One region of the Lysinibacillus sp. Ag94 genome, then DNA from elsewhere that is predicted to be linked to it. Evidence: riboswitches for the same ligand, from Rfam matches in the RefSeq annotation. Region 1 holds a riboswitch; the other holds the start of a gene.
What was found. A riboswitch is a leader RNA that binds a small molecule or an ion and turns the genes downstream of it on or off. The one in region 1 is predicted to bind S-adenosylmethionine.
Positions count from the first base shown of each region.

Region 2: linked by a shared signal. The riboswitch ahead of MY533_RS20680 (cyclase family protein) and the one ahead of metA (homoserine O-acetyltransferase MetA) in region 1 are both predicted to bind S-adenosylmethionine.

Region 1 covers NZ_CP096780.1:2,468,068-2,471,495, reverse strand. The annotation lists gene MY533_RS11390 (TSUP family transporter) at 1-423, opposite strand, end outside; gene MY533_RS11385 (TrmB family transcriptional regulator) at 548-1,330, shown strand; gene MY533_RS11380 (nucleotide excision repair endonuclease) at 1,404-1,775, opposite strand; SAM riboswitch class I at 1,971-2,081, shown strand; gene metA (homoserine O-acetyltransferase MetA) at 2,219-3,154, shown strand; gene MY533_RS11370 (GerAB/ArcD/ProY family transporter) at 3,231-3,428, opposite strand, start outside.
Region 2 covers NZ_CP096780.1:4,368,546-4,371,973, reverse strand. The annotation lists gene MY533_RS20690 (Cof-type HAD-IIB family hydrolase) at 1-643, shown strand, start outside; gene MY533_RS20685 (DedA family protein) at 827-1,423, shown strand; gene MY533_RS20680 (cyclase family protein) at 1,521-2,258, opposite strand; SAM riboswitch class I at 2,353-2,459, opposite strand; gene MY533_RS20675 (YuzC family spore coat inner layer protein) at 2,607-3,017, opposite strand; gene MY533_RS20670 (MFS transporter) at 3,236-3,428, opposite strand, start outside.

The sequences.
Region 1 (3,428 bases):
TAGGACTAAGTGCGTAAACTTTAAATTTTTGACTGCAGCTACTGAACCCCAATCTTTTTTAAAGATTGTATAGACGGCAACAGCTGCAAGCATTATGAGCATAAGTGGTTTTAGTAATTCAGGATTAATTAAATGAACGGTCCATGCACCAAAAAGTGATCCCACAAAGGCGAGGGGAAAGTATTTAATAACTGAACGAATTTCTAGCTGACCAGATCGATAAAAAGAGATGGTTGATGTTAAAGAACCCATGGTGCCGGCAAGTTTATTAGTGGCTACTGCAGCTGCTGGATTTAAACCAGCAAACATAAGGGCAGGTAACGCAATTAAGCCTCCACCCCCAACGACTGCATCCACAAAGGCGGCTAAAAATCCAAAAGATATTAATAATATGACTACATTTACATCTACTTCAAATAGCATGTTTACACCTCTTTCGATAGTTACTACCGAAATAGTAACTAAATTTCACTTTGCTGTAAAGAATTATTTTTTATTGGCTTATCTTTATAGCCTTAACTTATAATAAAGGAAATGGAGGGATCGAATGGTTGAATTAATCGCGCAATTAAAAGAACTAGGATTCACAGAATATGAAGCGAAGGCCTATATTGCACTCGTACAAAATAGTCATGTTAGTGCCTATCAAGTAAGTAAAAACTCCGGTATCCCTCGTGCAAGAATATACGACATACTTGATGTACTTGTTGAAAAAGGGTTAGTACTAAAAGAAGAAACGGCAGATCAAACGATATACTCTTCCATTCCTGTCGCTGTGTTTTTACAGCAAATTCAGCAACGTTGGCAATCGAATTTCACATCGATTAGTGATCAATTAGAAAAATTAGAAGTAAAAGAGCAGGAAGCGGAGCATAAAGTTGTCACGATAAAAGGAAAAGAGGCAATCGTTAATTATTGTCAGTCATTATTAAAAAAAGCGGAGAAAAAAGTTATATTATCGATGTGGGAAGATATGTATGGGGAATTACGAGAAGCTATACAAGAGGTCGCACAGCATATTCCGATTCATGGTATTACATTGAATGTGGATGAAAATGTTTCACCCTTAGACCAGCATCGAACTACACAATATACGAGAAAAACTTCTACGCCACATTGGTTTATTTTGTCTGTAGATGGTCAAGATATGATTTATGGTCACTCTCCAGCACATCATGAAACCGCTTTTATTACCAATGATCCTGTTCATATTTATTTATTAGAGGATTATATCTGGCATGACGTGCTTATTAATCGCCTTTTAAAGCGCGATGATACGGAGCTTGAGGAATGGATTACGAAAGAACGTAAAGCATTTTTTTTAGAATGAAAATATTGAAAAAGAATCTGCAAGCCTCCATGTACATTTCATAAGGCGAGCAGATTCTTTTTTTCGTTAATTATTAATAAAATACTTTATCGACATTGTATTTAGCGCGGAATGAATTGATCGCGTACGTTTCATAAATTTCACGTTCCATTGGATCTTCCACTTCATACACTTCAATTTTGAAAACTTCATCACGATGATTTTTCATCGGTGACACATTGTCCTCAAAATGCTTTTTAATACGTTGACGAATTTTACGTGCTTTACCTACAAATAAAAGTTCGTTCTCTTCATTGTAGAATAAGAAAATACCACCCTTTTCACGAGTGATTTTATGGAAGTCGATAAAACCATGGTATGGTGTGATTGGTACATCTCCTGGCTTTAAATCTTGTTCGCGTTGGCGAATTACTACATCTGGTTTTGGAAAATCAATTTTAATCAAACTATTCACGTTCCTCTCTGTTACTAAAGGTATATGTTAACATAAGTACAACATGTTTACCATCAAATAATGAATGTAAACATTCAAGTTTAGTGTTAAACAAATGACATCATGACATGCATGATTAATAACAAAATATTCTATGTATTATTGATATTCTTAATTGTTCATGTTACAATTCTTTTTAATTAAATAATCTTATCAAGAGAAGTTGAGGGATTTGGCCCGATGACGCTTCAGCAACCTCTAACGAAAGTTAGAAAGGTGCTAATTCCAGCAAAGGATTTGTCCTTTGAGAGATAAGAGTGAACGTGGAAAAATCCTTCTCATTCTATCTCATATGGAATGAGGGGGATTTTTTAATTTCATCGTTTGATATTTGACTTTGCGCAGGGCCCGTGCATTGAATGTAACAAAAGAAATAAAAGAGAGGGGAATGCAAGATGCCAATTAATATTCCGAAAAACTTACCAGCTGGAGAACATTTACGTGAGGAAAAAATCTTCGTAATGGAAGAGGACAGAGCGAAGACGCAACAAATCCGTCCGTTAAATATATTAATTTTGAACTTAATGCCAGAAAAGGAAAAAACAGAGCTTCAATTACTTCGATTATTGGGGAATACACCGTTACAAGTAAATATTACATTTTTAAATACAGCTACGCATGAATCGAAAAATGTCAGTAAATCACATTTACAGTTATTTTACACGACCTTCAATCAAATCCGTCATCGCCGTTATGATGGTATGATTATTACAGGTGCACCAGTAGAAAAAATGGAATTTGAAGAAGTGAACTACTGGCAGGAAATTTCAGAAATTATGGATTGGTCTAAGACAAACGTAACATCGATTTTACATATATGTTGGGGTGCACAGGCGGCGTTATACCATCATTACGGTATCGGTAAAATAGGACTTCCTGCTAAATGCTCAGGTGTATATTCTCATGTCATTACGGATTTAACAGTGGATTTAGTACGAGGCTTTAGTGATTCATTTACGGCACCACATTCACGATATACATCTGTATCAATTGAAGAAGTACTTAGCCATCCTGATTTACGCTTACTCTCTTATTCTGAAGATGCTGGTGTTTTTATTGTGCAATCTAAAGATAATAAAAACATTATGATTACGGGCCATCTTGAATATGATGCAACGACTTTAGCTGATGAGTATAGTCGAGATGTTGCGAAAGGATTAGATATTGAGGTACCAGTGAATTACTTCCCACATGATAATCCCGCAAATGAACCGATTAATACGTGGCGTGCCCATACACATTTATTATTCTCCAATTGGTTGAACTACTATGTTTACCAAGAAACACCATACGAATGGGATTTCGTCGATCAAATTGAATATCATATTTAATGCCATTTAATAGCAATTAAAAATGATGACCTTGATTGGAGAGGGTCATCATTTTTTATGCCTTTATACTGTAAATTTAATTTTTATCACTGTTTGGGGTATTGCCAGTATCGCTATCATTCTGTGTAGTATTGCTTGAAGCGTTCTCACTTTTGCTCGGTGAAGGATTTTCACTATATCTACTACTATCACTTTGAGTAGAGTTATTACTACTACTTTCATCGTGTGAAGTATTTCCTCCATTGTTGCTACTACCACTTTGAGTAGAATTATT
Region 2 (3,428 bases), 1.9 Mb from region 1:
AGGAAGACCTTTATCAATGTGCCAAGGTTTAAGAAGTATAGGTATAGATACGTTTATTACCGCTAATGGTGCCTATGTTAAGCAGCAAGACCAAGTAATACATAAAATTCCTATTGCCAAGGAAATTGTCCACGCAGTTAAGGCTTTTGCTGAAAACCATAAACAAAGTCTTTCGTTTTTTACAGAACAATTATCGATGAATAACGTCCAAGAACAAGAGACATTAAAAGCCATGCAAGAAACATTATCATTGCAAGATTTCCCCGTTATTAATGAAGATATTTTAACGCAAGAGGTTTACTTAATGTGTTTATATGGCAACGAGGATATTGAGAAAAGGTATACTTTAAAATTCCCGCACTTATTATTTAAGAGGTGGCACCCTTACATTACAAATGTTTTGCAACATGATGTTTCCAAATCAATTGCTGTGCAGGCTGTACTAGATTATTTTGACTTGAGCCCTGAGGAAGCACTTGCTTTTGGTGATGGAGATAATGATATCGACATGCTGGAGCAGGTTGGCTTTGGTATTGCAATGGGCAACGGTAGTGAAGCATTAAAAAGTGTCGCTAATTATGTAACGAAAAAATCAACAGAAGACGGTATTCATTATGCTCTACGTAAGCTGCAAATAATTTAATTATTTGAAAGTAAAATATGAATCAACCAGTCACTAAGAAAAGACTATATTTTTTTAACACACATGGATGGATGTTTTCATGGAGAAAATGTATTTAATCCAATAATACTCATAATGTTGTCTCCTTTGAGTTATTATAAAGCTAACTATTAAAAATTATTACGCTTTAGATGGGGTGGATTTATGGCGCATCACGTACAATCTCTTATTGAACATTATGGATATTTTGGCATTATTCTTATCCTAATTGGGGGAATTGTCGGTCTGCCACTTCCTGATGAAATATTTTTGACATATGTAGGGTATAGCGTATATCGTGAAACTCTTGCACATATTCCAGCTTTAATCAGCGCTATGATAGGCGCTGCAGGGGGAATTACCCTGAGCTACTATATAGGCTATAAATTCGGGCTACCTTTATTACGAAAATACGGTTCGAAAGTCCATATTACAGAACAGAAAATTGATTTTACTAAAAAATTATTTGAAAAAATTGGACCAATATTATTATTAATAGGGTATTTTATCCCTGGTGTACGTCATCTTACTGCATATATTGCAGCTATTAATAATTATCCTTATAAAAAATTTGCTTTCTTTGCTTATATGGGAGCAGCTTTATGGACATTTACTTTTATTACTTTAGGGAAGATACTTGGAGAGAAATGGCATTATGTTGAGTTATATTTATCCCGCTACAGTATTTATGTTATAGTACTGTTTATCATCATTATGTTCATCATTTATGTTGTTTTCAAAAGAAAGAATTTATCTAAATAAATTCAATAGCACAGAGCCGATTCCGGACGAAATTATGCCGATGCATAATAGATAAAAGGTCTAATTCAATATTTATTGAATCAGACCTTTTGCTATATTACGGTAATATTGCAAAGGAACGGACAGGGAATCCAGATGCTTTTTCAGGCTTTGGCACGATATTGAATATAGCAGCGCCCTTTGGAGGTAGCTTATCTAAATTTGTCATAAGCTCAATTTGATAAGTATCTTGCTCTAGCACAAAATATTCGCCGTCTAATTTTCCATTTCTACGGAAATCTGCTGCTGAATCCGTATCAAAAGTTTCGTGGCCAATAGCCCTTACTTGTCGTTCGTTGAATAAAAATTGTAATGCTTCTAATCCCCAGCCAGGAATATGATTATTGCCATCAGCGTCTTTGTTGCTGAAAGATTCTTTATCTGGCCAACGTTTACTCCAATCGGTACGGAACGCAACAAAGGTACCTGCTTCAATTTCCCCATTTTCAGCTTCAAAGTCAAGAATATCTTGAACACTTAACGTGTAGTCGTTATTTACTGCGGCTTCCTTCGATTTATCAATAACGATGAGTGGTAGTACTAGTTCTTTTAGCTCCAATTCCTCTAGATAGCGTGAATCTCGCACAAAATGGATAGGAGGGTCGATATGTGTTCCGTATTGCCCTGGGAAAGTGAATTGTTGTGCAAAGAAGCCATCCTCATGTGTAAATAATGTTTCAAATTTAGCATCAGCAAACATAAAGAAATGTGGAGAATTTGGACCAAATGTATGCGTTAAGTCTACCCATTTTTTTGATTTCAATAGTTGAATTACTTGTAAAAGTTCGTTTGTCATAATTGTTCCCTGCTTTCTTTTAATTAGAATGGAAAAATAAAAAAGAGCCCTCCTTGAAGAAGAGGACTCTCGTGCAAAGCAACTGAAGTAAGTCTTCTCATCTTTCAAGGCAGAATTTTGCCAATTGGAATTAGCACCATACCTATAGGGCTGGTTGCTGAGACTTCATAGGGCCAATCCCTCCGTCTCTCTTGATAAGAAAATGCGATATAAGAATTTTCAGAAATAATGTTTACAAACACTTTAGCATATTTTTTTATAGTTTACAAGTTTGATAGGGATACAAGGTTAAATTTCATAAAGATGCTAAAGGTAAAAGAAAGAGCCCCTCTTCAAGGGGCCAACTCTTCACCAACCTAAAATTAGTGTTAGCTTACAACAGCTACTTTCCGTAAATGTTATACGAAATCCATCTGGTGTATAGGTAGTATCGAATTTTACAGTAATGCCTGTTGAAGCAATTAACTTTTCAACTTCTGTTTTATTTGATTGTTGTGCTGCGTTCATAAGATCATGTGCAAATTGCTCGGATTCATCAATTTTATCCGTAAGTAATTGTGCTTGCTGCATAATAACCTTAATCCGATTCGCGGAAGTCTTTAATTTCTTTGTATTGACGATTGGAAATGGACTTCTATTCATTGGGGGTGTCGGCATTGCTAGATGGCTGGAAGGGTGTTGATTTGCTGGTTGATTTGCCATTACCCATGCCGGATAGTAATGAGGATAGACAAAAAACGGATAAGGATTGTAATACAACTAAATTCCTCCTATCCTATAGCTGATACAGTATCTTATGTACAATATAGACTTTCGGTGTTAACAGCTGATGCTTTCAAGCCCTTTTGGGAATCGGTTCTCGGCATTAGAATCTTTTAAGGCTTATTTCGACGATACTTTCCTTAAAATTGGCTAACAACAAAAAGGAAGCCTTGTATATGGTTAAGGCTTCCTTTCGTTATTGATTCTGGGGAAATCTATTGTTTATTTCTATCGAAGTGTAACGTTAGGAAGGTAGTAACTGCAGCAATCATCACCATTACGAATCCATATATAGGGGTATGAGCTAATGATTGGAGGTTAACGATCATTCCTCCAATGTATGATCCTAGAAAAATACCAATGTTAAAGGCCGAAATATTTAATGCTGAAGCCATTGAAATAGCCGAG